Pontimicrobium sp. SW4: one gene and its partner. The protein of the gene in region 1 binds, or shares a complex with, the protein of each later gene. Links are inferred from orthologs where the notes say so. Each region holds a gene or a part of one and is shown on either strand. Other genes may lie near its edges.

Evidence for each region. The genes of interacting proteins can lie anywhere in the genome.
Region 2: the proteins of scpA (region 1) and meaB are in contact, whole or in part, in a crystal structure (PDB 8DPB), measured with the Methylorubrum extorquens proteins. The link is inferred for Pontimicrobium sp. SW4 from one-to-one orthologs. Residues at the interface, in SOR27001.1 of Methylorubrum extorquens: Glu577, Glu578, Asn579, Asp580, Gly581, Arg582, Arg583, Arg585, His596, Ala604, Ser605, Ala608, Asp609, Gly611, Phe612, Asp613, Val614, Asp615, Ile616, Gly617, Pro618, Leu619, Glu625, Arg628, Gln629, Val631, Glu632, Asn633, Asp634, Glu661; in SOR26638.1 of Methylorubrum extorquens: Arg20, Ala21, Ala24, Arg25, Thr28, Ser32, Arg33, Arg34, His37, Thr98, Gly99, Gly100, Ser101, Ile102, Leu103, Lys106, Thr107, Ala110, Ala113, Ile114, Asp115, Arg116, Ala118, Phe119, Ile120, Arg121, Pro122, Pro124.

The regions. Positions count from the first base shown.
Region 1 is NZ_CP157199.1:892,021-900,283, forward strand. What follows is about bases 3,362-6,360. They hold scpA (methylmalonyl-CoA mutase), read right to left. Parts: upstream 5,922-6,360; coding sequence 3,801-5,921; downstream 3,362-3,800. Other genes in these bases: ABGB03_RS04215 (hypothetical protein), read right to left, coding at 3,362-3,705; ABGB03_RS04225 (hypothetical protein), read right to left, coding at 5,918-6,360. Outside these bases: ABGB03_RS04195 (sigma-70 family RNA polymerase sigma factor), read right to left, coding at 1-25; ABGB03_RS04200 (GNAT family N-acetyltransferase), read right to left, coding at 249-794; ABGB03_RS04205 (hypothetical protein), read right to left, coding at 936-1,931; ABGB03_RS04210 (hypothetical protein), read right to left, coding at 2,058-2,804; more of ABGB03_RS04215, read right to left, coding at 3,193-3,361; more of ABGB03_RS04225, read right to left, coding at 6,361-6,523; ABGB03_RS04230 (hypothetical protein), read right to left, coding at 6,528-7,163; ABGB03_RS04235 (methylmalonyl-CoA mutase subunit beta), read right to left, coding at 7,186-8,263. UniProt on the Escherichia coli protein: Catalyzes the interconversion of succinyl-CoA and methylmalonyl-CoA. Could be part of a pathway that converts succinate to propionate.
Region 2 is NZ_CP157199.1:765,401-771,058, forward strand. What follows is about bases 959-3,732. They hold meaB (methylmalonyl Co-A mutase-associated GTPase MeaB), read right to left. Parts: upstream 2,999-3,732; coding sequence 1,919-2,998; downstream 959-1,918. Other genes in these bases: ABGB03_RS03585 (glycosyltransferase family 39 protein), read right to left, coding at 959-1,111; ABGB03_RS03590 (glycosyltransferase), read right to left, coding at 1,114-1,875; ABGB03_RS03600 (DUF2911 domain-containing protein), read right to left, coding at 3,000-3,557. Also shown: more of ABGB03_RS03585, read right to left, coding at 1-958; ABGB03_RS03605 (RNA polymerase sigma factor), read left to right, coding at 3,760-4,317; ABGB03_RS03610 (hypothetical protein), read left to right, coding at 4,301-4,876; ABGB03_RS03615 (hypothetical protein), read left to right, coding at 4,904-5,658. UniProt on the Escherichia coli protein: Binds and hydrolyzes GTP. Likely functions as a G-protein chaperone that assists AdoCbl cofactor delivery to the methylmalonyl-CoA mutase (MCM) ScpA and reactivation of the enzyme during catalysis.

The sequences.
Region 1 (8,263 bases):
TATTCCAGATTTCGTTAAATGTCATTGTCCTGTTTTTTGCTTGCAGCTAACGATCTGTGTATGAAACGTAGCGTGTAAAAAAACACTAACTTTTCGGATTAACACAGAGCCGAATTTTATATTTTGTTTTTAATTTTTCTCTTTTTAAAAGCCAAATTAAAAATTTGGCGGACTTTCTAAATATACACAACCCTTTCGATTAAGCACTTATTAGCTATGTTTTATACACCGTGTTGTGTTTTCGTTTTTCATTCAGACATATTGTAATTAATCACAATTTCGTTGTCTACAATATTTTTATTTTCTTTTAAAACTCTAAATCCTAATTTTTCAAAAAATGGTCTAGCAGTTTTACTGACGTCGGCACTCAGTTTTTTAGTTCCATATTCAATAGATTTTGTTTTAATGTTTTCATAAAGTCTACTTGCAATTCCTTTCCGAGTAAAGTCCTTATGTATATACATTAAATTCAAATAATTTTCATTTTTAAGAGAACTGAACCCTACAATCATTCCATCATTTTCCGCCACTATGAAAAATTCTTCTTTTAAAGATTTATTCCATTTTTCTGTTTTTTTCACAGCGTTACTCCATACTTTTCTTTGATTTAATGAATATTCATTTTGGCAAGTTTCCATGATTGTATCCGAGAATAGATTTTGAAGTTCAGCTAGGTCTTCAAGTTCAGCATTTCGAATTTTAATATTCATTATTTGATGACTTTTTAATGAAACACAACGGTCTTGTGTATGAAACGTAGCGTGCAAAAAGACACTAACTTTTCGGATTAACACAGAGCCGAATTTTTATATTTTGTTTTTAACTTTACATTTTTTAAAAGCCAAATTAAAAATTTGGCGGTCTTAGTAAATAAACACAAACCTTTTGGTTAAGCGCTTATTAGCTATGTTTTATACACCGTGTTACCCACCGTTTTATTTCAAATTGTCAACTATCCATTCCATTAATTCATTCGGTTCAGCAATTGACCAAGAGTGTGGATGTCTCATTCCGTTTAAGCGATACCCTTTTCCCAGTGCGTTAATAAATTCCGCATTTTCGTTACCCAAAATTCTTAATTCATTAATCATTGCTGTTTGGTCTAATGCATTGATGTCATAAAAATCAGTTTGCCTTTCTCTTAAATGCCAATCAATATCTGGGTCAGAGTAAATTCTAATAGGTGAGTCAATTAGAAATTTCGCATTTCCTCCGTTTTTTTCAGTTTTTGAATACATTGAATGTTGAATGTAAGTATTTGGTGCTTTTTCTGGTGAACCTCCGAATTGTTTATCCAGTTTGTCTAAATAATCAGTTGCCTCATTTACTGCTACTTCTGAAAAGCCTAACTCTTTAGTTCGTTGAAATGAATAGTAAATTCTTGTCCAGTCCAAAGGTGGGTCTATTCCATAAACGGCAATAGGGTGAATTGATGTTAAAGCAGGATTTTCTTTTGAGAGTTCTATATACCTAATCGCATTCATTCCTCCCAAAGAGAAACCTCCGATTATTATTTTGTCATTCGGTGCTTTATATTTAGATATAGCTTTTTTGAAAGTAGTATTCAAAAAGGTCATTGTAATCTTATCAAGATAAAGATTGTAATTAATTGATGGTATTATTACTAAAATTCCCTTTTCAAATGCAATTTCAGATAGTTTAATATTGTTATTGATTACATCTTCTGTACTTTGTGCAGTTGGCGGTAATAGAATTAGAGTTCCCTCAATTTTACCTTTAGGTTTTATTGCATAATAAAAAAGTTCATTAGAAGTTCCATCATTTATGTATAGATAAGTTTTATCAACAATATCAATTGTATTTTTTTCAAGATTTTTTGAAACAGCTTCGTTTAGTTTTATTTCAGATGTTGTCTGTCCGAAAACTGAAACAGAAATTAATAAAATCAAAATGTTTGTTAGTATTTTCATCTTTTCTCAAATGGTGGGTAACGTTGTTGTGTATGGTTAGTTGCGTGGTTAAGCAACTAATTTAGCAAATAAATCACAGATAGAATATTCCGCAGGAATGTTCGTAAGTCGGCAGTGACCAAGCAATTAATTATACACGGTGTTGGCAGTAGTATTTTGTTCAGTTTGTAATTTAAAATCGATAAATGAAATCAAATTCCACAATCCTTCTGGTGGTCGCATAGTAGATTCAATGATTTTTACGTACTTATTCGTTATTATATTAAATTCATAATCAGCTCCATCAGAAATATAGAATTCATATTTGTCTTTATATTCATCGAATTTTAAAATTTCTAAATAGGTTTCTATTTGATGAAATGTTGAATCAGAAAAGATTGCAGTTTCTAATTTCCCTTCATTTCTTTCTTTTCTGTAAGTGATTTTTTTGTCATTGGTTATAGTGATTTCTCTAAAACCAGAATAATAAAAATTTGGTGTTACTTTTAGGTGTAATTTTTGAAGTTTTAAATCAGATGTTTTAATTGAGTCAGCTTTTATTAAAGTCAGATTGTCATTATATTCGTCTAAAGGTCTAAATACTAATTTTCCATTTAGTTTACTTTCCAGATAATACTTTTCAATATCATCATTCCCGTAGTCAAATTCTAATTCGATTTCATTATTAAATTTCAATTTTCCAATTGGGTCAAGAAACAAATTTTCTTGATATAAAAGTCTTTTTGAAATAGTGGAATCCTTAAAATGAAATTCGTTACAAAGTGAATCAATCCATACAGTATTTTTCAAACTATTAAATGTTTTCAATTCATCCGACTTTCCATTACAATTTGAAAATAGAATACAAATAAATAAAACAACAATTATTCTCATAGATTGGGTTTTCGATATTACTGCCAACGTCCACTGTGTATGGCGTAGTGAGGCGCGCCTCACGGAGAGCCATAATTGCGCCTCATTCGCTATACACGCTGATGTGTGTAGTTTCGTGAGGAGTTCTCGTAGACTCGAATAAATATACAATTAATTTGGCGAGGTGCAATTAACAGTGGACGATGGTATGTAATTAGTAGAAAGGAAGCGTTTGCAAAACGCGATTCTACGTGCCGCAGGCAATTACATACCATCGGTCTTGTGTATGGTTAGTTGCGTGGTTAAGCAACTAATTTAGCAAACATTCACGAACCAGAGGAAATTCCGAAGGAATTTCCACGTAAACCTGAACCAAGCAATTAATTATAAACGTTGTTGTACGTAGGCTTTATTTTAATTTTATTCCTTTTTGTTTTATGAAATCTTCCATGTCAGATTTCCAACTTTTATCTCCTTTCCAAAATTTTTGACTGATTGGATGCTCATAATCCATTTCAGGTCCATAAATCACAGCTATTAGACTACTTTCATATTCAATCTCTTTTTTCAATTCATTATACCAACTAAAATCTCCGAGCATAATCGATTCCATTTCATTGTTTAGTAATTCACAGTAGAATTTTAATTCAGCTTTCGGATAATCTTTTGAATCATTCTTTTTTTGACTGATAGGAAATAAAAACTCATAAACTTGCCACAAAGCAAATTTAAAATCGTCACCTATCTTTTTAATTTCACAAAACAAATCTCCTCTATCAAATTCAAATTGAAGAACTACTTTTTTTCCTGTAAGTTGAACAAAATAATCTCCTTTAAATGTTTTAGACAAGTTGTGTTTTTCAATTAAAGGTGAAAATGAATCAAAAACATCTTTAGGAAATTCTTTATAACTAAAACTCATAGTTTGTTCAGCTTACGTACAACTGGTTATATGTGGATTAATATACTCATTATACCTTTTTATTTCCCGGATAATAGGAATGTTAATTCATTTTATCAATCAATCAAAATCTCTAAAATTTTAATAGCAGCTTCACTAATTTTTGTTCCTGGACCAAACACTGCTACTGCTCCAGCATCAAATAAGTATTGATAATCTTGCTTTGGTATGACACCACCAACAATCACCATAATATCTTCACGACCATACCCTTTTAAAGCTTCGATAACTTTAGGTACTAAGGTTTTATGTCCAGCAGCTAAAGAAGATACACCTAAAATATGTACATCGTTTTCAACAGCTTGTTTTGCTGCTTCTTCGGGAGTTTGGAATAGGGGTCCAATATCTACATCAAAACCAACATCAGCATATGCAGTTGCTACTACTTTTGCTCCACGATCGTGACCATCTTGTCCCATTTTGGCAATCATAATACGAGGTCTACGACCGTCTTGCTCAGCAAATTTATCTGCTAATTCTTGAGCTTTTTTAAAGGATTTATCGTCTTTTATTTCTTTACTGTACACACCTGAAAATGATTTTATTTGTGCTTTATATCTTCCAAAAACAGCTTCGAGGGCATCACTAATTTCACCTAGCGTAGCTCTTTCTCTTGCTGCATTTACAGCTAAAGCTAATAAATTTTCTTTTCCTGAACGTGCTGCATCACTTAATTTAGATAATGTTTGTTTTACAGCGTCGTTATTTCGAGAGATTTTTAACTGTTTTAATTGTTCAATTTGTGCATTTCTTACAGTTTGATTATCAACTTCTAGAGTAGCAATAGCATCTTCTTGGTCTAGTCTGTATTTATTCACGCCTACAATAATATCTTGACTAGAATCAATACGTGCTTGTTTACGTGCAGCAGCTTCTTCAATTCTAATTTTTGGTATGCCAGCCTCAATAGCTTTGGTCATTCCACCAAGTTCTTCCACTTCTTCAATTAGAGACCACGCTTTTTGTGTAATATCATGTGTTAGCTTTTCTACATAATAACTTCCAGCCCACGGATCGACTGTTTTTGCGATATTTGTTTCTTCTTGAAGATATATTTGAGTGTTTCGAGCTATTCTTGCCGAAAAATCTGTTGGTAAAGCAATAGCTTCATCTAATGCATTGGTATGCAAACTTTGTGTGCCTCCAAAAGCGGCTGCAGCTGCTTCAATACAGGTTCTAGCAACATTATTAAATGGGTCTTGTTCGGTTAAACTCCAACCACTAGTTTGACAATGTGTTCGTAATGCTAAAGATTTTTGATTTTTAGGATTGAATTGCTTGACCAATTTCGCCCACAGCATACGAGCTGCTCTCATTTTAGCAATTTCCATAAAATGATTCATGCCAATTGCCCAGAAAAATGACAATCTAGGAGCAAAGGTGTCGATATCCATTCCTGCCTCCAGCCCTTTTCTAATATATTCTAAACCATCAGCCAAAGTGTAAGCCAATTCAATATCACAAGTTGCCCCAGCTTCTTGCATATGATAACCAGAAATACTAATGCTGTTAAATTTTGGCATGTTCTTACTTGAATATTCAAAAATATCTGAAATGATTTTCATCGATGGTGTAGGAGGATAGATATATGTATTACGTACCATAAACTCCTTAAGAATATCATTTTGAATGGTTCCAGCTAGCTGCTCAGGTTTTACACCTTGTTCTTCGGCTGCAACGATATAAAATGCCATAATTGGTAACACTGCACCATTCATGGTCATGGACACAGACATTTTATCAAGCGGAATTTGATCGAATAATACTTTCATATCTTCAACAGAATCTATAGCAACCCCAGCTTTTCCAACATCTCCAACGACGCGCTCATGGTCGCTATCGTAACCACGATGTGTTGCTAAATCGAACGCTACGGAGAGTCCTTTTTGTCCAGCAGCCAAATTACGTCTATAAAAAGCATTGCTTTCTTCGGCTGTTGAGAATCCTGCATATTGTCTAATAGTCCAAGGTCGTCTAACATACATTGTACTGTATGGTCCACGAAGATTTGGTGCAATTCCTGCTACAAAATTTATATGTTCAACATTGTTTAAGTCTTCTTTTGTGTATGTAGACTTAATTGAAATTTCCTCAGCAGTTAAATGGCTTTCTACATTTTTGCTTTTGCCTTTTACTTTAGACTTAAGACTAATATGTTGTACATTTTTTCTCATTATCGAATAATTAATTTTTCTAAGTAATGATCATAGTTAAGCGGATAATTTGTAAAAACCCTAACCATGTATGTTTTAGAATTAGAAGTAATAGCATAATAACAATTATACGCTTTATGACTTTTATAATCAATTTCAAAGACAGCTTTAAAAACTTTAGTTTTAGAATTACCGGAATAACCAGCATCTCTTTTTTCGCATGTTGCACCACTAGAACTTGCAAATTCTTGACATGAATTAGATAGCATTGTAAGAAGCATACCAGATTCTTTTTTAGTAAAAGGAAAGTAATCCATTTCTTTGACTAAAATTTCGGATGTGCTGTTTTCTTCTTTTATAAAATAAATATCCCCTTTTGAGAACTTTAATTGATTAAATTTTAATAGTTGATTTTTTCTTGTTAAAGAATCTTCAATTTTTAAAATTTCATTTTTATACTCATCTAAAGTAAATTTAGTAAATGATTTAGGAACAAATATTTTAAGAAACTCACCATCTAATTTTATGTGCTTTCCATCAACAATTGCTTTATTGCTTTTTACAGTTTTCGTTTCTTGACAAGAAAAGAGTGAAATAATCAATATGAGTAAAAATCTAAATTTCATAAAATTATTTCAGCAGCATTTTTTCAATATATGGATCAAAATTTATATCATCTAATGTTGATAATTGTATAAAAACTGTTTTTCCTTTAGAGGATATAATATAGGACGTATTGTAGACATCGTTTTTCATGCTCTTGCCACTAACCTTGTAAACCGTTTTAAATAATTGCTGGTTTATATCGCCACCATACTTGGCTGTCATTTTTGTAAATACTGCATCGCTATTTTCTTTTACTTTATCGTTACTGGAAGTTATTAAACCTAGCAATTGGGGTGCGTCATCTTTTGTAAAAGCAAAATAAGGCCTAGTATTTATAGTATATGTTGCTCCATTGTCTTTATTGTAATAGATATACAAAGAACCATCCATTTTACCCAAAGCGTCTAATCTTTCGGTTTCTATTTTATATTCTTTTTTTGTGGTTAACGAATCTAATAAGCGCTGATATTTTGTTAAAGAATACCTTTCGAAAGCTTCTGGTAAATAAATTTGAGTTCCAGTATCTTCTAGAAAATGATATTTCCCTAATAGGTTTTTCGATAGTTCACTTTGCTTATTTGCTGTTGAGTTACTACTATCTTTGCACGATAGAGTGAAAAGTAAGATTAGTAGTATGTAATAGTTAAATTTGAAACTCATAATATGTAATAGTAGGTTGTTATTATTTTTCATCATTTAAACGTTCTTGTTCATTTTTTTCGGATAATCGATGTGGTATTATTGGTTCTATAAGGGTTTTTCTTTTGTTCTTTTTAAGAAATGGAAAACGTTCTAAATCATGTTTCATACTATCGTTTTTATTTTTATGCTTATTGGTTCCTAATAGCACAATGTCTTCTTTATTAAATAATTCCTGCTCTTTTGAGGCACTTTCTTTAATTTTCCTTTGAATAACACCTTCCTTAAGCTGCTTTAAATAGCCACCATTACTCTCAATATTTTTGAAGACACTTAAGGCTTTATCCGCTAATTGATGTGTTAAAGACTCAATATAATAGGCACCTTCAGTTGGATTGTTAACCATGTTAAAATAGCTTTCATGTTTTAGTATTAGTAACTGATTACGCGCAATTCGCTCTCCAAATTCATTCTCTTTATGATATATTGTATCATACCTAAGATTATCAATATAATCAGAGCCTCCTAAACTTGCACTCATGCATTCCGTTGTGGTACGAAGTAAATTGGTGTTGTAATCGTATATGGTTTTGTTTCGTTTGCTTGGAGTTGTAATAATTAGGCAATCGAAAGGGGTTTTATAATATTCTGAGGCTAACGAGTGCCATAATAATCGTAAAGCCTTCAGTTTGGCAATCTCAAAAAAGTAATTAGAGCCAACTGAAACTTTAAACAATATCTTGTTTTTAATCGCTTCTCCAAAATGGTTTAGGTATTCATTTACATGAGCTAAGGCATACGCTAATTGTTGCGTAATATTTGCACCTGAATTTTGGTATAATGATGTATCTATTGAAATTGATGACTTTAAAAAGGAGTACCTATAGATGATATCTTCTAAAATTTTATGATCTTCTTTTAGGCTATAAAACCAATTGCCGCTTTTTGCCAGATGACCTAAAATATCTACTTGAAGATAGAAAATGGCATTTTCTTTTTCTGCAATATTATTTAATTCTGATATATAAACAGAAGAAAGAAAGTCCAATTCAAAAAAGACAGGAATGTTTTTTAAGCCTATGTTTTTTAGTAGTTCTGATGCGTTTATTTCTTCATTTTTT
Region 2 (5,658 bases), 130 kb from region 1 along the record:
ACGCCACAACACAAGTCGCTACTATCACTAAAAATGGAAAAATTGAACCTAGAATAAATAGCAACTTTTTGTTTTTAAACTCATGCCAATAATATACCATTAATAAGGCAATTGGTATGGTAACAGGTAAGGTGTAAGTATGTAGTATGTTTTTTGAGGCTGTAAAGAAAAAAGGAGTCCATAATAACCATAAAACCAAGAATGATACCCATTTATTTTTAAGAATAGTTTTACGCTCTTTCCATAGTTTAATAAGCACAAATTGTATCCAAGGAAAAGAAAAAACCAGTAAAAACACCCAAATCATTCCTAAAGGTTGCCTGTGACCACTGCCATATAAATCTCCTTCCCAGCCTGATACTACAAAGCGCTTAAAATGTTCACCAACAATGAAGTAATCTAAAAACCCAGGTGACCTATTTTCAGCAAATAAGTACCAAGGCAAAGCAATAGCGATTGTGATTAATATACCAGTTAACCAAGGTATTTTATTCCAAACTTTTTTTATAGATACTTTTTGAATGAATAACCAAATAAATAAAGGTGGTGCCGTTAATACTAAAACTATAGGTCCTTTTGATAGTAATCCTAGAGCTATAGAAATAAAGAATAAGTAATTCCAAAAGCTTCGCTTTTCATTTTCAATAGATTTCCAAAACGAAATCATAATTAAGGTAATAGAAAGACATAAAACAGCATCAGTAGACACAACACCTGCGTGTAATAAAAACTCTGGAGTGGTTAGCAAAATAAACGCTGGTAAATAAAAACTCTTACCAGCTTGCTTTACAAATTTACCTAGTATAAAAACCAATAATAAACAAACTAAAAAATAGGGTAATCTAGCAGCAATTTCATTCACTCCAAATACTTGATAGCTAGCAGCCGATAACCAAGTTGACAAAGGAGGTTTCGCCCAGAATGGCACACCATAATCTATTTGTAATACTACCCAATCTTGAGTCTCGTACATTAGGCGAGCTATTTCAGAGTATCTTGATTCGGTTTTATCTAACAATGGAATAAGTCCAGTTAAAATAAATCGTAAAGCAATAATGACAATTATTGAATAAAAAATATAAGCAGATTGTTGTTTAGCGTTTTTGAGCATGATTATTTTCTTGAAGCTTTACATACTTTGTTAATCTTATATAAATCTACCCAAAGTTTAAAAAAATAGGTCAGTTTAACTTTAGAATCTCCTTGATCTATCCACCTTTTTAGCGGTATTTCCAATATGTGGTTGGTAGCTTGGTCAACTCCATAATGCACCATTAATCTATTAAAGATTTCAACATCAAATAACCATTTTGAAATAAAAGGGTTCTTAAAAGCGACTTTAGAAAGCTCTTTGGTAAACAGTTTACAACCACATTGCGTGTCGTACACTTTTAAGTCTAAAATATTGGAGATGGCAGTAGCAATAATTCTACCAATTAAAAAGCGTGATTGACTACGTTTAATAGTTGAACCAACTTTCATAATTCTTGAACCAAATACAAAATGTATAGATTCGTTAAAATAAGAAGTAAGGGACAAACATTCTTCCAGTGAGGTCGCTAAATCTGCATCTAAGTATGCAATATAAGTGAAACTATAATTGTTATTACATTCTGCTATTGCAGTCCTAATGGCTTCAGCTTTCCCAACATTTTGGGTACAATTTATTACTGCTATGTTTTCTGGATAAGTTTCTTGAAAACCAGCTAGAATATTAGCTGTGTTATCTGTTGAGCCATCATTTACAAAACATAGTAAAACATTAGAGTGATTATTTATAAAATTGAAATAGGCTTTTCTGTCAAGCCCTTTTTCTTCATTATAACACGGAATTACAATACAAATTTCAAAGGAAGTATCAGCTAAATTGCTCATAAATAATAGCAAAAATTTAAAGGCGCAAGGTAATCAAAAAAGGTTAGATTAATTTTAGTAATTCTTCGGCAGCAGTAAAAGGTGTTGTTTTACTTTCCTCAATTAGTTTAAGCTGTTTCTGTAATTCAATTTTTATGGTTTTATTATTATAAAAATCAAATTTTAATTGTTCTTCAATGGTTTGAAGTAGCCAGAATTTATTTTGTTCTTGTCTTTTTTTTGGGAAGTAATTATTTTTAATTGTGATATTGATGTATTTCATTATCATAGTCCACACATTTTCAACCCCTTCATTATTTAAAGCGCTGCACATTGATACTGGAGGCGACCAAGACGATTCTTTTTCAGGATATAAATGCAAAGCTCTTGTAAATTCAACCTTAGCAAGTTTTGCACGCTTTAGGTTATCTCCATCAGCTTTATTTATAACTATGGCATCAGCCATTTCAATAATACCACGTTTAATTCCTTGCAATTCATCACCAGCTCCAGAGAGCTTTAGAAGTAAAAAGAAATCTACCATACTATGTACAGTTGTTTCGCTTTGACCAACACCAACAGTTTCTATAATGATAGTGTCAAAACCAGCAGCTTCACAAAGAATAATAGTTTCTCTAGTTTTTCTTGCAACACCACCAAGTGATTCACCAGAAGCAGAAGGTCTTATATATACGTTAGTCTCTTTTACAAGATCTATCATACGTGTTTTATCACCTAAGATACTTCCTTTGGTTATGGAGCTACTTGGGTCAACAGCTAATACTGCTATTTTTTTATTTAATGTAATTAGGTGTTTTCCTAAAGCTTCTATAAACGTGCTTTTGCCAACTCCTGGAACACCAGTAATTCCTAATCTCACAGAGTTATTAGCGTAAGGTAAACATCCTTTAATAATGGAATTTGCTTTCTTTAAATGTTCAGGGTTTTTACTCTCAACCAAAGTAATGGCTCTGCTTAATGCCGTAATATTTCCTTTTAAAATATCCTGTATTAATTCTTTGGCGCTTGGCTGTGTTTTGCGTTTAGAAACTACCTTAGAGATTGCAGTATCATCAGTAATTTCTGGTTCAGGAATGCCTTTTTTTTCCTCTAATGCTGAGTTGTATTTTCGTTTTTTTTGCAAACTATTGATTTAACGGAACAGCAATTTTTACATTGTCCCAAGCCATAGTTAAAGATAGGTTATCTGTAGAATTATCAAAAGCAATTGTGAATTGTTCTACAGTATTTGGAATTTTCTGTACAGGAACCTCAATTTTTATAGCATCAAATTCAGGGTCTCTCATTGCTTGCATTGCATCATTAACTCCCCAAGGGTATTGTTTAGAATTAAAAATAACTTGCCAGGTTTCTTCACTAGGAATCGTCCAAAGGGTATATTTTCCAGCAGTTAAATAATCATTTCCAATTTTTAAAGGTTCATTGGTTTCAAAGGTTGTGGCTTCATTGGCACCTGTACGCCAAACTTTATTGTATGATACTAATCCACCAAAAATATTACGATCCCTTTTAGAGGGTCTATTATAAAATACTTCAAGTTCTAAATCGTTAAGTTTAAACTCAACAGTATCTTTTGGGCTTAAAGGTTTCTTTAAAATATCACCATTAATGTAAGCATACAAAAATATGCCTACAGCAACCAAAAGCAAAACAAAAATGAGACCCTTTAAAAACTTATTCATTCGAAATAAAATTTGAAATTAATTAGAAGTAGCTTTAACTTGAACGCTAAGTTATTACACTTTGTTTTAATTTCTAAAAAAAATAACCAGCTTTTTGCAACAACTATATTTTTATGTCGTCTTTTAGTTGAATTCGAATTGATTTAAACAAAATAATACCTAATATTAGTATTATGACACGAACTAACCAAAACATCAATTAGTGAATACATTAACAATAGATATTATTGAACAGTGTAGGCGCAACGACCGTAAAGCACAATTAAAACTGTACAATCAGTATTGTGATGGAATGTATATAGTAGCTAAAAGATTTGTAAAAGACTCTTTTGAAGCTGAAGATGTAGTACAAGAAGCCTTTATTAAAGCGTTTGCCAAATTACATCAATACAAAGCGGAAGTAACATTTGGTGCATGGTTAAAACGAATCGTTATTAATAAAAGTATTGACCTAATAAAATCTAAAAAACAACAAATGTTGGAATTAGATGAGGTGCACCTAAAAGTGGTCGATACAGGTTATGAAGACGAATGGTTAGTAGAAGATACCATTACTTTAGACGACGTAAAAGAAGCAATAAATCAATTGCCTGATAAGTATAAATATGTTGTGATGTTATTTTTAATTGAAGGTTACGACCACCAAGAAATAGCCGAAATATTAAATATAACCGAAGTAGCATCACGTACTCAATTATCTAGAGGAAAGTCAAAATTAAGAGAACTATTAAAATTATCGCAAAATGGCACAAGACATTAGAAAACTGTTCGAGAATGAACAAAAAGTAAGCAACGATAAAATGCCACAAGGTCACGAAGCTAGGTTTTTAGAAAGACTTGATAAAGAACTTCCTGAACAACCAAGAAAAAGCATATTTACATTTTTAAATATAGCTGCAAGTGTTGTGATTTTAATAGGATTAAGTTTTGGAGCGTTTAAAATTATTAATTCAAGCCCTGATGTTATTGAGGGAACAGATATAGTTGAAACTAAAACAGAATCTCCTTTGGGAAAAGTATCTCCTGAGTTAAAAAAAGTAGAAGATTACTATTTGGCAAACATCAATTTAGAATTGTCTAAAATTGAAATAACACCAGAAACTAAAGAGCTTTTTGATGGATATCTTGAGCGATTAGAAGAGTTAAACAAAGAGTATGAACTCCTTTCTCAAGAATTAACTAAATCTGGGCCAACGGAGCAAACAATTAATGCTTCTATTGAGAATTTAAAGTTGCGTTTAAACTTAATGCATCGTCTAAAACAAAAATTAAACGAATTAAAAAACGACACTAATCAGCTTGAGCAAATACAAGCATGATTATTAAAACAATTAAAAAACGAACAAATGAAACAGTATAAATATATAGCGTTGGCACTTATCTTTTTAGGAGCATTTAGCTTAAATGCTCAACAAAAACTTGAGAAACTATCTAAAACAGTAAAAGCTAACAAAGATGTTACTTTAAGGTTAGATACTAACCATACCAATATAATAATTGATACTTGGGATAAAAACGAAATCCTAGTCGAAGCCTATGTTGAAAGTAATGAATTATCAAAAGAAGATTTAAAAGAGGTATTAAAATCTTGGGAAGTAGACGTTGATGGCTCTGGAGCCAATGTGTCTATTGAAAGTATAGGAGGATTTGGAGGTCCTTATAACTTTGATTTTGACTTCTCAGGCTTAGATGTATTAAAGGATATTAATATACATATTCCCGAAATTCCTGAAATGCCAGAGATGCCTGAAATGCCAAGGATGCCAGAAATGAATTTTGAGTTTCCAGAAATGCCTAAAATTCCTGAGTTGCCTGAATTACCAAAAGGCGTGCACAATGTTCAATTCGATGTTGAAAAATATAAAAAAGAAGGAGAGCCTTACTTGGATAGATGGAGTCAAGAGTTTGAAGACAAATATGGTAAAGGTTATAAGGAAGATATGAAAAAATGGGCTAGAGAGTTTTCTAAAACAGATTGGGATGGTTATTCAGCTCGTATGGAAAAATGGGGAGATAAATTTGGTGAAAAATTTGGAGAGAAATTTGGGAAGGACATGGAAAAATGGGGAGAAGAATTTAGTAAAAAATTTGATGGAAAATG